4 regions of the Staphylococcus sp. FW104-15G4D genome follow, and region 3 is predicted to be linked to each of the others. Evidence: riboswitches for the same ligand, from Rfam matches in the RefSeq annotation. Region 3 holds a riboswitch; each other region holds the start of a gene.

Region 1 (5,322 bases), 460 kb from region 3:
TCAATTAAAGGATATTGATTAAGATATTTAGTTTCTTTACCTCTATTCAATGTTGCTATTTTCATTTTTTACTTTTACCTCACTTTCTATTCTCTTTTTTCAAAAATTAATACGTAAGCACAATTTCAAAATCATTTTAACAAATATCAGTCTTTAATTATATGTAAAAAAGCCACTGTTATTGAATAAACAATAACAATGACTTTTAGTAATCAATTATGGTTTCTCTCTTAACTGTAATGAATAAGCAACAATCATTGCAATTAACATTAACAGTAAAATTGGTGTGATGAAAATTGATAACAATAGACCGTGAATCATAATATTGATAAATTCAGTTAAGAATTTAAAGAATAAAATACTACCCATGAAGAGCTGTAAGTAATAAAATTTATTTCTTAAATAATAAGTTAAAGTTGTAGCAATAAAGATGATGATTATGAATAGTAATAATATGAGTGTGACCCACTCTACTACATATTGCGTTTGAGAAAGTTCCCATTCTCCTGATAAGAATAGGGCGTTGCGGTTATTAAATTCAAGAAATGTAAAGAATAAAATAACAGCTCCACAGAACAACTCAACATACATTGGTTTAATCCATTTTGGCTTTCTCATCCAATTAGGAATATCATCTTCTTGAATATCTACAATATTTTTAACTTTTTCCTTAAATTTATCTCTTTTAGCTCTTATTTTATCTAAATCTACACTTCTTCTAGTCTTACGTGCATATTCTGTTGTCTTATCTTGTAGTTGTTTTAAGTGAACTTTAGTTTGATTAGATACGTTTCCTTTATTTGTTCTAGAAAGTTCAGGTTCTTCCTCGCCTAACTCTTCTTTAGTTAATGGTAATGATCGTCTTAAGAATAAGAAATTCCATATAGACATCTGTCCTAATAACCACATAATAATGAAGAATGTGTTCACACTTAAAATATCTATAGATTCAATTTCATTCGCATCTATACGTCCGTATAAAGAAATTTGTGTAATTAAATAACTAATACCATATGTCACGATAATCCACATATAATGACTTTTACGATTATTTTTATTTAATTCATCTTTATAAACAATGTATCCGATGTGAACGATGAACGGTATAATAAACACAATTGCGAAGAAACCATAAACTTGAGTCATTAATATTAGTGTAATAATAAAATACATAATACCAATAACTAAGAAGAAAATGGATATGTCATAGTCATATTTAATAGTTCTGAATAAAGTATGACCTAAAAGCATAACTAAGATACCAAACAAAATAATAATAATGGCACTTATAACTGGGAAACTACCTATAAACCTACTCATCACTTTTATAATTTCAGCGAAGAATGCATTAAGAAATTCCCATACATTATGTACATGAGTATTAACTTTTTTATCACCATTAAATTGTTTAATCAATGGTAAGTTAATTAGAATGATGAGACCTGTGAAAAGTGAAACGATACCGATAATGTAGCTAAATATGATCTCGGTGTGTTTCCTAAGAAAAGACATACTGTTCACCTCAAACGTTATTATATATGAAGATTTTCTAATTGTCTTTAAATTAACCATGAAATACGTCTATAGACCTATTAGGGTTTATCTATAGAATAACGGGGTAAAGTTGTTGTGTAAACAATTATTCCTATTTAAGGGGTGGAAATACTATGGGAAAAGAAGAATTCGAAAAGAAATCTGCTGAAAAAGCTAAAGAGGCAGAAGAAAAACTAAAAGAACAAAATGAAGAAAAAACTGATGATATTGAACAAACGAAAAAAGATGTACAAGATACATTAGATTAATTACTATAAATATTTGCCATTGAAAAGCTCTCAAAGTTTATACTTTGAGAGCTTTTTATAAAAACTTTATTAACTTATTTATCCATATCCTCAAAATCCTCAAACTACCTTGACAATACAATAGAAAAATCATACATTTAATTTAAATTAAAATATCGACGCACTAGGGGTGTATATTTACTGAGATGAGGAAATCCTCAAACCCTTCGAACCTGATCTAGCTAGATACTAGCGTAGGAAAGTGTAGTTAACTATAGAATCTGATGAACTTACTTCATTAAGATATATCTTCTGACGCACAACTTTCCTAGGGAGGGTTGTGCGTTTTTTTAGGAGGAGACACAATGTCAAAAGGTTTAAAACTATCAGAAATACTTGTAACTGTATTAATATCTGTAGTCTTCGCAATCATCTATAACTTATGGTGGTTCTTCTACAATATTACACAAGTTGCTGGTATTCACTTAGAGCAGCTTACATATGGTGTTTGGTTTATGGCAGCAGTTGTTTGCTACTTAATTATTCCAAAACCAGGTATCGCAATCTTAGCTGAACTAGCTGCAGGGGCTGGCGAAACAATTGTCATGGGTAAATTTGATATACCTACAATTATCTATGCTTTATTACAAGGTGTAGCATGCGAAATTATCTTCGCAATTTTTAAATATCAATCTCGTTCTGCAGCAGTAGCAATGCTTGCTGGTTTGGTCACTGCACTGGCCACTTTCCCAGTAGATTATTTTTACGGTTACTTAAATGAAGTCGCGGGATGGAACTTATTCTTATTCATTCTATTCCGATCAATTAGCGGAATTGTTATCACAGGATTAGTGTCCTATTGGCTTGTTAGAGCACTTGATAAAACGGGAGTTACTAAACTCTTTAGACCAGCTTCTAAACATGACTACGATAACCTATAAGGGGATTTTTTAATTGTTAAAAGTAAAAAATTTACGCTTGAAATACCCTAACGGGGATAGAAAAATTTTTGATAACTTAAATATAGAGATTAATGATAAGGAAAAAGTGCTTTTACTCGGCCCATCAGGGTCGGGTAAAAGCACATTACTTAATGTACTAAGTGGTATTGTTCCTAATTTAATTGAACTACCAATGAAATATGATGAATTACATGTCGATCATCAAAGTGGTGTCATTTTCCAAAATCCTGATACACAATTCTGTATGCCTAAAGTATATGAAGAGTTAGCTTTTGTGTTAGAGAACCGCAAAATCCCTCGTAGTGAAATGGATAATGAAATTAAAAAAGCACTTGAATCTGTAAATCTTAAAGTCTCTGACCAAACTTATGTAAATCAACTAAGCGGAGGTATGAAGCAGAAGTTAGCTATCGTAGAAACCATTTTACAAAGAGCGGAAACCTTATTCTTAGATGAACCAACTGCTATGTTAGATGTTCAAGCAACTGAGGATTTATGGAAGAAATTAATAGAATTGTGGGATGAACAAACAGTATTAATCGTCGAACATAAGGTTGAACATATTTGGCAACATGTCGATCGCGTACTACTAATGAATTATGAAGGAAAAATCATAGCTGATGATACTCCTCAACACATTCTTAATGACTACGAACATTTATTAACTGAGTATGGCGTGTGGCATCCTAAAGCCTGGAATTATGCGCCACGTCCTATTAAACTAGATATTCAACCTTCCAATAGTTTATTTGAATTTCAACAAGGCCAAATCGTACGTGGTAAACAAACGCTCTTCTCTGTTGATGACTTTGAATTACATAAAGGAGAATGGCTAACTATAACAGGAGAAAATGGTGCTGGTAAAACATCTTTGCTCGAATCAATACTTCAATTAATAAAATATAAAGGTCGAATGACTTATAATAATGAAGAACTGAAAAAGATTAAACAAGCAGCAAAACACATGTATCTCGTGTATCAAAATCCAGAATTACAATTTATTACGAATTCAGTTTATGATGAAGTTTACATTCATTATAACCATTTAGACCCTGAAAATGCTGAACAAGAAACTATTCAATTGCTTAAATTACTTCATCTAGATCAGGTTAAAAATCATCATCCCTTTGAAATATCAACGGGACAAAAACGCCGATTAAGCGTAGCAACTGCCCTTAGTTCAAAGGCAGAAATTGTATTGTTAGATGAACCTACATTTGGTTTAGATAGTCATAATACGTTCCAACTTATTAAACTTTTTCAAGAACGCGTTAAACAAGGGCAAACAATAGTTATGGTCACACATGATTCGGAAATCATTCGTCGATATCCAACACGTCGTTTACATGTTGAAGATGGAATACTTAAAGAGATTGAAGGTGAGCACGTTGTTTGAAAGATGGAAGAAACGTCACACCTTTGTTGATGATGTAAATATTATAACGAAATTAATACTAGGAATCGCACTTTTTTTCTTTATTATCTTCATTCATAATTTCGATTTTATGATTTATATCGTGTTACTCATGTTTATTTTCTTACTATTATTTAATGGTACAGAATTTAAAATTACAGGTATATTCATACTAGTTACCACCCTATTCGCCTTACTATCCTCATTATTTATGATACTTTATGGTGATGGTGAGCATATGTTAGTTAAATTTGGAATCGTTCAAATTAGTGAAGAAAGTATAGTACGAGGCTTACATCTCTCTTTAAGAACAATCACAGTATCAATGTTCGGGATTCTTATAGCATTAACATCTCAAATAGTTATGATTTTTTATAGTTTAATGCAACATCTAAAAATCAAACCCAAAATTGCCTATGCCTTCATGGCAGCAATACGAATGGTTCCTTTAATTATAAGTTCATTAATCCAATTGAGACGCTCATTAAAAATGAGATACCAAATGATTGATGCCTCAAATTATAAAGGACTAAAAAGATTAAATCATTTAGTTATTCCATTATTGAGTCAAAACATACGACGTGCACATCAACTCTCAGTTGCTATGGAATCTAAAGGTTTTAAAGATGGCCCTAGAACGTATTACTACGAGACACCTTTCTCATATAAAGATGTAGTATTTATTGTTTGTGTGTTAATGATTATTGGTCTATCTTTCATACTATCAGGCTATTTACCATTAACTGGCATTCATGATGTACGTTTTGGAAAATTAGGATAAAAATTTCACTATATTTAATAAAGTTTAATCAATTAAATGATAGACATTAAAAAGGAGATGCAACATTTATTGTGCATCTCCTTTTTTACTATTTTATTGCTTTATTGCCTATATCATTACGATAGAAAAGATTATCGCTTTTAATTTTTTCAGCGTTGTTATATGCAGCAGCTTGTGCATCCTTAACCGTAGCTCCTTCACCAATGGCTAGGATCACACGACCACCAGCATTAACAAAATGGTCTCTCTCTTTCTTTAAACCACTAACAAAATAATGAGAATCTGGGTCGAAACCACTAACTTTATATCCTTTATCATATGATCCTGGATACCCTTTAGATGCTAACATGACTCCTACAACTGCTTCATCTTTCCATTTAAAAT
Region 2 (5,322 bases), on a different contig from region 3:
ATTAATTCTTTATTGAATTCAACGATAACGCGCTTAGGATCTAATTCTAGTGCTGTTAAAACATCATAAATTGATTGTTCTTGGTCAAAGCTGAATGAGTCTCCGTTAATAATACACTTCATAATTGCTCCTCCTTTTCACACTAAAGCTTGAGTAACGAGGTGGTTTAATGCCAGAAATTAACCAATTTGCTATATCGCGTCCAATTACGGGAGATAATAAAATCCCATTACGATAGTGTCCTGTAATAACGAACAAGCCATCATCAATTTGATCCATCATTGGCATTTCATTATTCGTGTAAGGACGAACACCTGACCATTCTTTAAGTACACGACTATTCTTAAGTTCTGGAACACGAGCGCTTGCATGATCTAAAAGCCAATTTAAACCGCCTTCTGATGTGCCTACAGAGTAATTGTTAAATTCACTTGTTGCTCCTATTAAGAAACGATTGGGTTGTTTTGGAACGATATAACATCCATTAGTCATAAATAATGTCTCTTTAAGATCTAGTTCATCATGTTCCAGTAATAGAACTTCGCCTTTAACTCCAATGACTTCTCTAGGAAGAGAGTAGTTTTTTAATAGTTGAGAGGACCAAGCACCACTTGCAACGATCACTTTATGTGCTTCAATAGGTGACATTTGGTCAGTACACACAGCGTAGTAGCCATTTCTTCTATCAATCGATTGAACCTCTTGGTGATAATATCGTGTGATGTAATGTTGTTGTAGAGATTTAAACAAAGCTTTCGTGTATTTATTAGCATTGATTTGACCATCACTAGGTATATGAATTGCGCCATAAGCTGGTTCAACATTCGCATTGGTAAGCTGTATAAGTTCATCATTGGATAGTAGCTTGACACTAGAATCCATTTGTCTATGGAACTCATATTGACGTGTGAGTGATTCGAGGTCATCTTCTTGGTTAGCAATCTTAATAAGTCCTGAATCTTTGAACTGTATGTCGATTCCAGTCTCATTTAATAAAGATTCGCTTAATTTAGGAAACATCCCACGCGATTCAATGGCTAATTTATATAAATCGTTATCTTCAGTAAATTCATTTTGTGCTCCTAACATGCCTCCAGCTTTATATGAAGCATGTTTACCTGGAACATCTCGGTCGATGATCGCGATGTCATAATTTGTTGCGCTTAACTGTCTAGCAATTGACATACCTATGACACCAGAGCCAATAATAAGTACATCATGCATGTTGTGACCACTTCCTTCTTAATTCCTTAATTTCATTTAAAGACGCATTCATGAAAAATGAAATAGCACAAATACCATCAAATCCATATTCCAACTTTGAAATCGTATGTTCAGAAATTCCTCCGATAGCATAAATAGGTATAGGTAGATTTAATGCTTCTACGATTTCATCATGTGAACGTGGCGTGTCATGCGGATGTGAGGGAGTAGGGAAAATATGACCGTAAAAAACATAATCAAGTCCTTCATCTATACATGTATAAATAGTATCTATGCTATGTGTGGACATACCCACTTGGATTTCTGGATGTAATTTTTTATATGCAAAAGCTGTTTTAACATTTTCTTTAAAATGAATACGACTAAGGTTTAATTCTTCTAATAATGCCGTGTCACTATGAATAATCATTTTATCCTTAGGAAAACCTTGGTTAATGAGTTGAATCAAAATCTTCTTTAATTCATTTTTTGGCATAGACGTTCGAAATAATAGGGCATCAATGCCTTCCTCGATATTTAAGAAGTGTTCTAAGTCTTGTGTTGTAAGTGTCTTATCGTAAGTTATTGCGATAAATATGTGCATCACCTCAAATTTATAAATAAAAAAACGCTACCTCCCTGAATGGGAAATAGCGCTTAAATCATCTATATAAGTCCTAAAACTCTCTTGTCGCCACTTCCCTACGCCAGTATGAACTGGATCAGGTTCTAGGAATTATAAAGTCACTTCTTTACTCTCAGCCCTAAACAAAGGCACTTCCAGTGGATTTATATGAAATTGTATCAAAAAAATTTCAAACGTTTTCTTTGAATTCAGTTTACTATTTTTAGGAATATTCTTCAAACTTCTTTAGCTTTTATTAATCATATTCAATTTATGCATAAAATTACATATATGCTTCATATAATGAATAAAAAATAAGTAATTTAATGTTTTAAGCTACTCAATTTTATAAAAAATATGGTTTTAGACACCATTATATAAGTGAATCTAAATCACATGCTTAAAACTGGAGATTCCAGTAAAATATACGAAAAATATACATTTTTTAAAGAAATTTCGTCTAAACTATTGTAACCGTTTTCGCAACGTGCTATATTATATAAAAATTGTAGCGCTACAACTTAAAAAAGTTGTTCTAAAAAGGGTAGTTTTAACAGTCATCGCAGGGAATTTCTGAAACTTAACGACATCTTATATAGAAACAACATAATTTAAATGGAAGTAGGAAACAAATATGAATGAAAAACGCAGTAATGTACGCTGGTATTTTGCAATTGGGTTCTTTCTCATCGGCGTAATTGCATATATGGATAGGTCTAATATTTCATATATTGCAGCTCCAATGATGAAAGATTTAGGTATGACAAAAACACAATTTGGTTTATTAGCCTCATTTTTCTCACTAGGTTATGCATTTATGCAAGTGCCTTCTGGAATGTTAGCTGAGAAATTTGGTCCTCGTAAAATGATTACTATAGCTCTCGTATGGTGGAGTGCATTCACAATTTTGACAGGTATGATTAAACATCACGGTTTATTATATTTTGTAAGATTTTTATTCGGTGTCGGCGAAGCCCCAATGTACCCATCGAATGCCGTATTTAACTCATTTTGGTTTGCTAAAAACGAAAAAGGAAGAGCTTCGAGTGCTCTTCTAGCTGGGTCTTATTTTGGACCAGTACTAGCACCGATTATCACAATTGCAATTGTTAATGCCTTTAACTGGCAAGCAGTATTTTATATCTTTGGTGCAGTTGGTATTGTTATGGCTATCTTATGGGCAATCATTGCTAAAGATTTACCTGAGCATCACAAAATGGTAAGTGAAGCGGAGAAGAAATATATCACTGAGCATCGTGATATTGTTGCAACTGAAAAGTCTTTACCACCCTGGAAACGTTTCTTAAGTCACTTTAGTTTCTATGCAATTGCACTACAATATTTTGTAGTACAATTCGTTATCGCATTATTCTTAATTTGGTTACCAACATATTTGGCTGAGCAATATCATGTGGATTTCAAAGATATGGCAATCAGTTCATTACCATGGTTGTTTATGTTCTTCCTAATACTCTCAGCTGGAGCAATCTCAGACAAAATTTTAAATTCTGGGCAGTCACGATTTGTAGCGCGTGGTGCGATTGCTATCGCTGGATTTGTAGTGTTCTCTGTATCAATCTTTTTAGCAGTTCATACTGATAACTTATACATGACAATTGTTTGGTTATCCTTATGTTTAGGTGGCGTAGGTATTTCAATGGGTATGAGCTGGGCAGCAGCGACTGACCTTGGTCGTAACTTCTCAGGCACAGTGTCTGGTTGGATGAACTTATGGGGGAACATCGGCGCATTAATTAGCCCATTACTTGCCGGTATAGTAGTAGATCAACTAGGTTGGTCAATGACATTACAATTATTAATTGTTCCTGCAGTTATTGCTGCTATTCTATGGTTCTTCGTTAAACCAGATCAACCACTTGTTGTAGATGAAGAACAATCAAATTAATATTTTTATCTTGAACATACTAAGATTCCCAAACCACTCATCTTAGTATGTTTTTTATTTACTTCTGAATTTACAAGAGTTTAAAGCATGATGTTTCAGGTTATCTATGTATTAAACTGTTAAGAAGCTGAGGAGATGATTCAAATGATTATCATTAATGCTAAGATTAAAGTTGATGAAAATAAACGCGAAGATTACTTACAATTAATGGCTGACTTAGTGGAACATTCTAGACAAGAAAAAGGAAATTTATTCTATCATCACTATGAAGATGTAAGCGAAGCGAATACATTTGTGGTGGTTGAAAATTATAAAGATGAAAATGCTGTTGAAGAACACAATCAATCTGAACACTTCCAAACATTTAGCCAAAATATTAGTAAATTTATTACTGAGGAACCTAAGATAGATGTAAGTCGAACAGTAGAAAAATAATTCAATTCGCACGTTCAACATAAATGAATAATCAGTGTTATAATTGGTAAGTAAATGCAACACTTATGAACATCATAGATTATAAAAAATGAACGAGACAATGTTATTCAACTCATAAAATTAAATTGTCTCGTTCTTTCTTATGTTCTTATTTGGGGATGTAAATTAGAAAGGAAGATTAAAGTGAATCACGTACTTAATTCACTGACCCGTGTTGATAAATCTAAAATTGATTATTATAAAGGGTTAAGACAAGGATTATTACTTATTATACCTGCTTTAATAGGCTATTTTTTTGGATTTTTCAATTTTGGCTTATTAATATCAACAGGTACACTTGCACATGTCTATGTGTTTAAAGGCTCAACGCAATCTATGTTAAGAACAGTTATTATCTGCTCACTGTCGTTCTCACTTTGTATGATGTTAGGTACGTTAACGATTATACAGCCGATAGTATTTGGTCTTATCTTACTTGTTGTCGTTGCGGTACCGTATTATATTTTTAATGCACTCAAAGTAGCTGGACCGTCTTCTACCTTCTTCTTAGTAACATATTGTTTGCCTATTAATTTACCTCATGCGCCAGAAGAAGCATTACTACGTGGCTTAGGCATTCTTATTGGTGGTATATTAGCGACAATAACTGTAATGTTAACCATCTTATTTACCAAAGTTAAAGCAGAAGATAGAGCGATTAACGCGGATTTTGCTACAATTCATAACTTGTTACATCATTATAATGACCCTGAAGCGTTTAAAACATACGCGAGAAATGCTGTAACTGAATTTAGAACATCGGAAAAGCTCCTTATCACTTCTACATCAGGTGGTAATGGAAAGTTAAGTTCACGTTTCCAAAAGTTAATACTCCTACATACTGCAGCACAAGGTATCTATTCAGAGTTACTCGAATTAAATGAGAAAAATGTTCGTCCTATTCCACAAGATCTTATTGAAATGATGGATCATATTTATAATGGAATACAACAACCTCGAACTTCAAGACCATGGACAAAGCCTGTGGACGTACCTTCAGAATTTGAAAATTTATTGAATCATATATTGAAAATCGATGAAATGGTACATGCGAACGACAATCAAATTGAACATGAAGCCGACATTCGCAAACCACTCTATAGTAAACGTATTT
Region 3 (5,322 bases):
GTCTCTTTGAGGATTTTCCGTATAAATCCCTCTATTTGTGTAAACTTGATAATATATGTCTTTTTCTTTCAATGTAGACGTTATCTTACTCACTAAAGAATGATTAAGATGAGATGTACTCATAATATTGAACGTTTCATCGCGAACTTCGGCTCCGTTCAAGCAGATATATGGTACTTTTAAATCTGTTTCAGCAACTGGTGTATTCGCTTCGTAAAATGCACGCCCTGTCGCGATAACAACAGTGATACCATGTTCTTGTGCAAATTTAATCGCTTCTTGGTTCTCTTGAGAAATTTCGTGTGCAGCATTAAGGAGCGTTCCATCCATATCTGTTGCAATTAGCTTTATCATTCGTTGACCTCGTTTCTTCCCGTTGGTAGGTATTTATTTTTAATTTAGGTTTTTAAATTTAATTTTTGAAAAGGTTAGCATGTATTGTCACTCTTTACATACACATTTATTCTAACAAATTTGTGTCATTTTGTATCTTTGCTTGTTTGAGTGCCTTCTTTTGTTGGCGAATATTTTTGAAGAAATCACGTAAAAGTGTGCTGCATTCATTTTCCAAAATACCCGACTCAACAATAGCTCTGTGGTTGAATTGGGGCTGCTCTAACAAGTTCATCAAACTGCCGGTACATCCTCCCTTAGGATCAACAGCACCATAAACCACTCGTGGTATTCGACTCATCACGATGGCTCCTGCACACATCACGCAGGGTTCAAGGGTGACATAAAGAGTACATTCTTCTAAACGCCAACTACCCACTACCTTAGATGCACGTTCAATCGCAATGTGTTCAGCGTGTGCAGTAGGTTGTTGTAAAGATTCTCTTAAATTATGAGCATGTGCAATGACTTGATCATTTTTAACAATGACAGCTCCAATGGGCACCTCCCCTAGAGCTTGTGCTTTCTGAGCTTCTTTGATTGCTAAACGCATGTAATCTTTATCAGTTCTCATATGTGTTGCAATACCTCACTTATGGTACAATACTCATTGTCTATTTTAACATTTGGAGAAGTGAATATGAATAAACCATTTATTGCAATTGAAGGACCTATAGGTGTTGGTAAATCTTCACTTGCACGAATGCTAAGTCAAACGCTTGGTTATTACGAAGAGAAAGAAATCGTTGACGAAAATCCTTTTCTATCAGACTTTTATGACGACATAGAAAAGTGGAGCTTTCAAACAGAAATGTTCTTTTTATGTAACAGATATAAACAAATTCAAGATATCGAGGCGTTAGAACAAGGCGTTGTAAGTGATTACCATATACATAAAAATAAAATATTTGCAAATAACACATTAGATTCGAAAGAGTTCGATAAATTCAGTCGTATTTATGATATTTTGACTGAAGATCTTGAAATGCCTAATATGATTATCTTTTTAGATGCAGATTTAGATGTTCTAAAAACTAGAATAGCTAAACGCAATCGTGATTTTGAACATACTATTGAAGATGATTATTTATTAAAGCTGAAACAAGATTATAAAGCTTATTATGAATCCTTAAAAAATGAGGGCGCGAATGTCATACATATTGACACAACTGGGAAAGATTTTGTTAACAATAGTGACGACTATAAAGAAATTTTAGAATTAATAAAACCAATGATTGGAGATAATATAGATGAATAATTTTGGTATTCCTCAAAATGCAATTATCACTATTGCAGGTACTGTGGGCGTCGGAAAGTCAACATTAACACAGGCGCTTGCTGATAAATTAAATTTTAAAACTTCTTTTGAAAATGTTGATCATAATCCTTATTTAGATAAATTCTATCATGATTTTGAGCGTTGGAGTTTTCATCTACAAATATACTTTTTAGCGGAACGCTTTAAAGAACAAAAGCGTATGTTTGAATATGGTGGTGGCTTCGTACAGGACCGTTCTGTTTATGAAGATGTTGATATTTTTGCGAAAATGCATGAAGAACAAGGTACAATGAGCCCGGAAGATTTTCACACGTATTCAGAATTATTTAACGCTATGGTAATGACACCTTATTTTCCTAAACCAGATGTGTTAATTTATTTAGAATGTGATTATGATGAAGTGATTGATCGTATTAAGCAACGTGGTCGTGATATGGAAATTAATACAGACCCTGAATATTGGAAAAAATTATTCAAACGTTACGATGATTGGATTAATAATTTTAATGCTTGTCCAGTGGTGCGCGTCAATATTAATGAGTATGATATTCACGAAAACCTGGATTCACTAGACCCAATTATCGATAAAATAGCTCATATCATCCAGACTCATCGCCAAGTTGATACAAGACCTTAAAGTGAATTGAAACTTTGCTTATATTCTATTTTTTGACAACCGATCTAATTATATATAGGTTAATACTACAAGTTAATGATTTACACTAGGGGTGTTTTTAACTGAGATGGAATCTATCCAAACCCTTTGAACCTGAATCTAGTTTAAACTAGCGTAGGAAAGTGTGATGACGCTCTTAATATTAATTTGTCATAATATGTGATGACTAAGAAGCACAACTTTTTTACGGAAGTTGTGCTTCTTTTTTAAAAAAATTTTAGGAGGATTAAAAATGTCAAAAACTGCAATTATTACTGGAAGTAGCCGTGGATTAGGAGCGGTAATTGCTCAAACATTAATTAATAAAGGTTATAACGTTGTTGTGAATTATAAACATAGCAAAGAAAAAGCTGAAAAATTGATTGAGAATATTAGTCATGAAAAAGCAATTGCTATTCAAGCTGATGTGACAGAACGAGCCGAAGTTGACCAAATGGTCAAAGTTGCAAAGGAACATTTTGGTAATATAGACATTGTTATTAATAATGCACTAGTCAATTTTAAATTTGATCCAAATCAACAAAAGAACTTCAAAGATTTAACTTGGGAAGATTATCAACAACAACTTGATGGCACTTTAAAAGCTGCATTTAATGTTACACAAAGTGTCATACCTCAATTTATTGAAAAACAGGAAGGCAGAATTATTAATATTGGAACAAATCTATATCAAAATCCAGTCGTCCCCTATCATGAATACACGACTGCTAAAGCTGGCTTAATAGGTTTTACCCGTAATATCGCTGCAGAGCTAGGCCAATATGGTATAACAGCCAATGTGGTTTCTGGGGGATTATTAAAAACTACTGATGCTAGTGCAGTAACGACGCCTGAGGTATTCGACTTAATCGCTCAAACGACACCGCTCAAAAAAGTGACTACGCCACAAGATGTAGCAAATATGGTTGCTTATCTAGCTTCTGATGAAGCAAGTGGTATCACTGGTCATAATTTAACTGTTGATGGTGGGTTAACAATGAATTAATGTATGATGTTAATAGAAAATACCGATTAAAACTTACATCTAAAATTAAATGTAGAGTGAAACCTCTTTTTTAAAGACAAATATAATAAAAGCATGGTTACTTGAACTCACTCAAATATCCATGCTTTTTAATTAATTTTGTTATTTTTTATATTGATCTAAAATTTGTTTTACATCTTTAGCACTGTCAATAATGACATCCGCATCCGCTTCATGAAGTTCCTCTCTTTTTGCGATACCAGTTAGTACTCCTATACTTAAACCTAATTTAGCGTTTACCGCAGTTTTCATATCATTTGTAGTATCACCAATGATGGCAACTTGATCTGGTGAAACATCATAAGCATCAAATAAAGGATTCAACACTTTTGGATTGGGTTTTTCTTCAGCATGAGTTTCTGTAGAAATAATTAAATCAAATAATTCTTTAGATTGCGTTTCTTCTAGAAATTGATCTACGCCTTTTTTGGTATCACTAGTGACAATACCAATTTTATAACCTTCGTTTCTAAGTTCCTGAATAGTCTCTTGTACACCTTCAATCCAATTATTTTCAGGAACACGAGTATCAACAAGTTCTTGGCTAGTATTTCTTGCCCAATCAGAAGTATCTTCTCCAGTAACTTTATTAAAAGATTTAATCATATCTCCTAATGATCCTGAACCCATAATTGAATCAGGAACAATTTTATCGTCAATAATTCCAAGTTGGCGGTGTGCTACTTCTTTGTCGTGCACAGGAAATGTCTCTAATAGTTTATCAACAAGGCGCACACCGATTTTTTCCCAACTCTTATCAAATTCTATTAGCGTGCCATCTTTATCAAATAATATCCATTCCATTTTTACTTCTCTCCTGAAAATGATTTTTTGTAGTACATTCATTTACATATTATTGTAATATAGAGACTTCAATAATTATAGAAAAGTGGATTATGGTTTCTTTATTTCACAAAAAAGAGCTTTCTCGAATGAGAAAGCTCTTTCAGTATATAACACATTAATAGTTAGGGACTTCAACTCTCCAACTGTAAATACTTTTTCTATGCACTTCTAACTGTATATAAATGCTGTTATATCAGTATTTCTTAGCTATATCATTATTATTGATTGTTATAAATTTTCAAATAACGTACTCAAAATAAAAAACGCCACTCGTAAGTGACGTTTAAAATGATATATTTAACTTATTCGCATGCTAATTAATAATAATATAATTTATTTAGCTTGGAATTGAAGTATATACATTTAAAAAATCATATAGTGCATTAGTTAACAATCCTAAGAAAACACTTTTGAAATTACTATTAACCATAGACTTCACTCGCTTCCTATATAATATAAATACAATTATTACAATAAATATTATAATCGCGAGGACAATTCCCAGCTCGGAACTCATGAACTCTTTTTGAGATTCCAAGCTAAATAAACTATACCAAGTTATTATATTACCTTTTTTAAATAAATGCCATTATTAATTAATCAGTAAAGAAAACGCTACTCTAAAAGTAGCGTCATGGTAACTTATTTGAATAAGCTCAAATTGAATTGCTTCCACTTACTTATGATTTCATTATGAACAGCTGAATAAAGCGAGGACAAATCATCAAAAGGTTTACTCATTTGAATTAATTGTAGTCGGTTTATGCACTCTTAAAAATTCATCAGCTTTTATATTTTTCAAATTAGAACAGGTTAATTTCCCTATGTTAATATCGTACTCTGCATGAAGATGATCTTTGTTAGTAACAGAAGAAACCGGCAACACCGTGAAATCAGTTTGAAAACTTTCTTTTTCACAGCCAAAAATTAAAACTGGTCTTACTTTAAAACTTTTATAGCTTTTTTAATATCAAAATAAGGAAAAGACGTCATAACAATTGAACTTACTAAATCTTTCGATTTTATATTAGAAACCAAAGATAGCAGTCTCCTCATCTAAATCTTCAAATTCATCTAAATACATGTCATATTGTTAATCGTATA
Region 4 (5,322 bases), on a different contig from region 3:
ATTCTTACTTCTAGTTATTGCAGAAATTACTGAAACGCCATCAGCACAGGCTTCAGCAATTGGTTCAATATTTGTTTCATTAATACCACCTATTGCTACAATAGGTAATTCTCCAACATAATCTCGCAATTTTGTAATCATATGAGGACCAACAGGAGCGTTAGCATCATCTTTTGACGAAGTGGTATACATAGGCCCTACACCTATGTAATCCACTTGAGATAAATCCGATTGTTGATACTCATCTAAATTACCCACACTCAAACCTATAATTTTATTTCTAAACTGCATAGCAAAATCTTTAACTTCTTTATCATCCTGACCAACATGAACGCCATCAGCATCAATATCTTTTGCTAACTCTATATCGTCATTGACAATGAATGGTACGTGATATCTCTCGCATTTTCGTTTTAAATTTATTGCTAACTGTTTCTTCTCTTCACCTATTAAAGATGATGGGCCCTTTTCACGAAATTGATACATAGTGATTCCGGATTTCAAAGCCTCATCAAGTACTTGTTCAATGGTTCTATTTTCTGGTATATCTTGAGTTCCACAAATAAAATATACTTGTAATTGCTCTGAGCTAAACATATAAGATTAAACCTCTACTTTATGTACATATTTTTCAAATGTTGTCTCATCAATTTGATACATTTGATCGAGCAATTCTGGTAAAAATGATCCAGGGCCATGGACATGGTTTTTATTTTCAGCTAATTCTGCAGCAATATTGTACACACTAACCGCTTCAATTAACTGTTCAATTTCTGGTCGAGTATTTCTAAATAAGAAGCTTGCCACTACTCCTCCTAAAAGGCAACCTGCACCGGTAATTTTAGCTAGAAGAGGTGAGCCATTAGCAAGTTTAACAATTTGATTATTTTGTGCGACAACGTCTTCCTTACCTGTAATGACAATTGCTGTTTCGAGATTTTTATGGGCCTTTCTAGCAATTTCAACTGCATCAAGTGAACTATCACTATCTGTTCCTTTCATCGTAGTTTGAGAGTCAACAAGCGTAAGTAGTTCTGATGCGTTTCCCTTTATTACAGAAACTTCAATTTGTTCTAAAAATCTCTTACAAAATTGTTTTCTGTAAGAAGACGCGCCTACTGCCACTGGGTCGAAGACAATTGGCGTACCTTGTTCGTTAGCGATTCTCCCTATTTTCATAATACCTTCTTCATTATCATGAGTTAGTGTACCTATATTAATCACTAATGCACTTGCCACTTTGTAAAATTCTTCTGCTTCTTCAGGTGCTTCACTCATTGCTGGACTTGCTCCTAAACTAAGTAACCCGTTAGCTGTAAAATTTTTAACAACGTCATTGGTATAGCAAACAATAAGTGGATTTTCTGAACGTAATCTTTCTAAATTATTCATCATCTAAACCTACTTTCTTTAAATATGCAAAGTGATTCACTGGACCTCTCCCTTTACCAATTTCAGGCGTATGTTCAATACTCATTGAAATAAACGACTTAGCTTTTTCTACTGCTTGATGTATAGAACGACCTTTAGCTAGTTCTGCAGTGATTACTGCTGAAAATGTACAACCAGTTCCGTGTGTATGTTTAGTATCGAAGCGTTTATTTTCAAAAGTATAAACATCGTCCTTCGTAAATAAGAAATCTTTAGCGTTATTTAAATCAGCAGAATGACCACCTTTAATAACAACGCCTTTACTACCAATCTCATTGATAAAAATATCTCCTGCTTTGCGGATATTGTCTTCACTATCTATTTTCAAACCAGTAATTTCCTCTGCTTCAGGAATATTTGGTGTTACAACATCAGCTAAAGGTAATAAGGTAGTTTGTAAGTGAGATTTAGTATCATCGTCCATGAGTGAATCTCCACTCTTCGCCAACATAACAGGATCAATAACATAAGGAATATCTGAATACTTTTTCAAATAACTTTGTATCAGTTCCATTGTTTCTTTAGTCGCAATCATTCCTGTTTTTATAGCATGTGGTAATTCATCATCAAAAACACTATCAAGTTGCTCTTGTACCCAACTTGTTTCCAAATTATGAATGCTCTGAACACCTAGAGTATTTTGCGCGACAATGCTAGTGATTGCTGCCATACCGTATACGCCACATGAATGGAAAGATTTTAAATCAGCCATTACCCCTGCGCCACCAGTGGGATCTGTTCCAGCTATCGTTAATGCTATTTTAGGTTTATTCATGGTTTTCTCCTCCAAAATCCCATTTTTCATCGATATAAGCCATATTAAAGAAATGACGCTCATGTACTGTACTTTGCAAGAAGTTTTCTTTGATTTCTTGCTTTTCTTTGTCAGTACATTCTTCTGTTAAACGGTCCATCAATTGATCGAAAACATCAACAAGTGGATCCATTTCAGTACTATAAAAATCAAACCACTTTGCGGTAATTGAATCTTTATTTAATTTAGGATCTTTAATCGCACGCTTAGCTATAACTGCATAGACGTAAGGACAAGGTGCCATTGCAGCTATAGTGTATGCTGCATTTTCGTGAGCATAAGCATTATAATACATATGCTTAATATAGTGATCTCCACTTGGTGGCCAAACTTTTTCTTTAACAATTTCTTCATAAGATTCATTGATATAATCAGCCAGTACTTCATGTGCCTCTACTTCACCATCTAACATGAATTCAATCTGTTCAACTAAGAATTTTACATCTTGCATAGTGTGAACCTTTGGAATAAGTAAGGCATATAAGTTTGTAAATTCTTTTAAATATGATGCATCCGCTCTTAAATATTGACGTACTGCTTGTTTAGGTAAAGTCCCAACTAATAATTCTTGAATAAAGTTATCATTGTAAATTCTTTCAATAATTGGTTGAGCTTCTTCCCTTAATTCTTGTGAAAATTTCATTAAATAAGCCTCCTTGGATAATAAAAAAACTACTTTCCAACAATGAAAAGTAGCTAAATCTGGGCATAGCGATGCTTATTTGATAAAGACTACTTTCCTACGTTGGTACTAACCAAATCAGGTTATAAGGGTCTGAATCATATCATCTCAGCCTTGTGGCTCCCCTAGTAGTTAATATTTATTTAATTCAATAATTACATTATCAAACGACTCTCACTAAATCAATTAAATGTGCTTCTAAATAAAAAAACCATCTTCTCATATTGAGAAGATGGTTAATAATCATATATTTAAATTATGCAGTTACCCATTGGCTAGCGCCTGCAGTGTTGTATAATTTAACTGCTGCAGCGTCTTGTACGCTTTCAGGAGCGTTAGCTGGAGATTGACCTTTATATTGTTCTGGAGCTACTGAATCCCAAGTTGATTGTAAGAATTGGAATTTACCAGCTGCGCCAGTTGAAGGGTTGATAGCGTGGATGTCGCCACCTGATTCACGTTGAGCAATTTGTTTTAAGTGTGAATTTAAGTTTACTGATGAACCACTTGAAGCTTGGTTTGATGAAGCTTGACTACTTGCAGTGTTGTTAGTTGGTGCACTGTAAGAAGTAGTTGCTTTAGCTTGTGGTTGTTGAGTTTGCTCAGTTTGTGGAGCAGAAGTTTGTTCTGGTTGAGCTTGTTGAGCTTGGCTAGTTTGTTGTTGTGAACTTACTTGGGCAGCTGAAGTTTGGTTGCTTACATCTTGTTGTGGAGTAGCTTGACCATTTTGTGCATAGTTCCAGCTCCAGTGAGTACCATTTGATTCAAAGTGATAATTGAAACCATTGTAATCAAAGTTTACGTTATAAGCACCTTTTTGGATAGGGCTTTCGTTTAATGATTGGTCATTTGATTGAGCTTTTTGAGCTAATTCTGCTTTATCAACGTTTGTTGCTTCACTTGCGTGTGCGTCGTGTCCAGCATTACCTGCTACAACGCCTAATCCTACTGCTAATGATGATGCAATAATTGTCTTTTTCATTATTAAAAATCCTCCTAAAAGTGATTTGTTTTCTTAACTAATTTACAAGTACTACTCTAACATCTGTATAAACAGTGTAGGTTACAGTGAAATAAAAAAAACAAGCTCTTTTTTACACTCGAATTACAATGAATATTAAATATAATTGGAATTAAATTTCTACTCAAAACTGTCATGACAGTTTTGAGATTGTATCGATTCTTAAACAAGTTTGTAATATAATTGAAATCTGTCAGATAATTATAAGTTGATTGAATGATTGATGACTTAAATATTAAAAGCGACCTTACTTTAATATTGGCCGATCAAAGTAGGTCGCTTGAGTATAATTGAAAGAAAAGGATAATTTAATTTTTATTAAAAATAGGATGGAGTTTAGGGAGAGAATTAATTTTTAGATATTAATAATTTCAATGTCGTCTGAATGATAAGTGTCTTCATCGTATTGATTTTGAGAGAGGATTTCATTATGTTTAGTTTTTGGAGACATAAATTTAATTGTTTCTACATATAGTTCGGTTACAAAATGCGTTTGTCCTTCTTTTTCATATTTTCTTGAACGCATTTGTCCTGTTATACCTACTAATGTACCTTGACTAGTATATTTTTCGATATTGGTTGCTGTTTTGCCGAAAGCTTTACACAATAAATAATCACTTGATATTTCATTATTTTCATCTTTGTAATTTCTTTCAGTTGCTACACAAAATGTTGCGACCTTATTATCCTCCTTCTCATAAATTTGAGCATCTTTAGTCAACCTTCCTACTATTACTATTTTGTTTAACATGTGTCACCTCCTTCTTGTAATACATAATAATTGACGGGTTATAATTTGGTCAAAATTACAAATACCCTTAAAATGATAGCTATTTGTAGTATGTTTTTGATATATTTAAAGAAAATAATCATTAATTAAGTTCATAACTGCTTATAATTTAATTTATTGTATATTTAAAAAACAATTGGGATGTGAAATAATGAAAACATTTAAGGCTGTTCGGTTTCAAATTGTAAATGAGAATGGTGGCGTTTCAGAATATGAAATCGAAGATGGCGTTATTATAAATAAAGAAGGTAGTGGAACAGGCTGGTTACTTGAGATTGTTATTTCAAATGAGCACTATGAAACATTTAAAACATATATGGATGATAAACAATTATTAGATATTAGAGTAGTCATCACTAGACCTGCAAATGATCCAGCTTTATTTGATGCTACGGTTAAAAATGTCGCTAATTTTAAAAAATCAATGTCTGTTGTTTTTGAATGTCATATTTATACGTTACGACAAGTCTATGCCGAAAGCTTGCTAGAGGAATTGGTAGATGATGGTTTAACTGGTGAAGAGCTCAAGAAGACCTTTAATCGAATGATGCAATCTAAACCTAAACTAAAAGAAGAAAAATTCG

What was found. Region 3 has a riboswitch for thiamine pyrophosphate ahead of AC3WQX_RS00225 (3-oxoacyl-ACP reductase). Riboswitches for the same ligand answer to the same signal wherever they lie in the genome.
Region 1: another riboswitch for thiamine pyrophosphate. It lies ahead of AC3WQX_RS02640 (ECF transporter S component); the one in region 3 lies ahead of AC3WQX_RS00225 (3-oxoacyl-ACP reductase).
Region 2: another riboswitch for thiamine pyrophosphate. It lies ahead of AC3WQX_RS07855 (thiamine phosphate synthase); the one in region 3 lies ahead of AC3WQX_RS00225 (3-oxoacyl-ACP reductase).
Region 4: another riboswitch for thiamine pyrophosphate. It lies ahead of tenA (thiaminase II); the one in region 3 lies ahead of AC3WQX_RS00225 (3-oxoacyl-ACP reductase).

Annotation. Positions count from the first base shown of each region.
Region 1 covers NZ_JBYTCH010000001.1:508,198-513,519, reverse strand. The annotation lists gene AC3WQX_RS02655 (class I SAM-dependent rRNA methyltransferase) at 1-65, opposite strand, end outside; gene auxA (lipoteichoic acid stability factor AuxA) at 217-1,512, opposite strand; gene graF (glycopeptide resistance-associated protein GraF) at 1,668-1,802, shown strand; TPP riboswitch at 1,958-2,059, shown strand; gene AC3WQX_RS02640 (ECF transporter S component) at 2,147-2,722, shown strand; gene AC3WQX_RS02635 (ABC transporter ATP-binding protein) at 2,736-4,139, shown strand; gene AC3WQX_RS02630 (energy-coupling factor transporter transmembrane component T family protein) at 4,132-4,938, shown strand; gene purD (phosphoribosylamine--glycine ligase) at 5,027-5,322, opposite strand, start outside.
Region 2 covers NZ_JBYTCH010000002.1:297,311-302,632, reverse strand. The annotation lists gene thiS (sulfur carrier protein ThiS) at 1-122, opposite strand, end outside; gene thiO (glycine oxidase ThiO) at 106-1,224, opposite strand; gene AC3WQX_RS07855 (thiamine phosphate synthase) at 1,217-1,807, opposite strand; TPP riboswitch at 1,886-1,995, opposite strand; gene AC3WQX_RS07850 (pyruvate MFS transporter) at 2,463-3,734, shown strand; gene AC3WQX_RS07845 (putative quinol monooxygenase) at 3,879-4,169, shown strand; gene AC3WQX_RS07840 (FUSC family protein) at 4,353-5,322, shown strand, end outside.
Region 3 covers NZ_JBYTCH010000001.1:50,767-56,088, reverse strand. The annotation lists gene AC3WQX_RS00245 (Cof-type HAD-IIB family hydrolase) at 1-354, opposite strand, end outside; gene tadA (tRNA adenosine(34) deaminase TadA) at 461-967, opposite strand; gene AC3WQX_RS00235 (deoxynucleoside kinase) at 1,034-1,651, shown strand; gene AC3WQX_RS00230 (deoxynucleoside kinase) at 1,644-2,309, shown strand; TPP riboswitch at 2,387-2,486, shown strand; gene AC3WQX_RS00225 (3-oxoacyl-ACP reductase) at 2,581-3,333, shown strand; gene AC3WQX_RS00220 (HAD family hydrolase) at 3,475-4,176, opposite strand.
Region 4 covers NZ_JBYTCH010000005.1:61,138-66,459, reverse strand. The annotation lists gene thiE (thiamine phosphate synthase) at 1-597, opposite strand, end outside; gene thiM (hydroxyethylthiazole kinase) at 604-1,392, opposite strand; gene thiD (bifunctional hydroxymethylpyrimidine kinase/phosphomethylpyrimidine kinase) at 1,385-2,206, opposite strand; gene tenA (thiaminase II) at 2,199-2,888, opposite strand; TPP riboswitch at 2,966-3,064, opposite strand; gene AC3WQX_RS11300 (transglycosylase family protein) at 3,184-3,909, opposite strand; gene AC3WQX_RS11295 (single-stranded DNA-binding protein) at 4,304-4,699, opposite strand; gene AC3WQX_RS11290 (YwpF-like family protein) at 4,890-5,322, shown strand, end outside.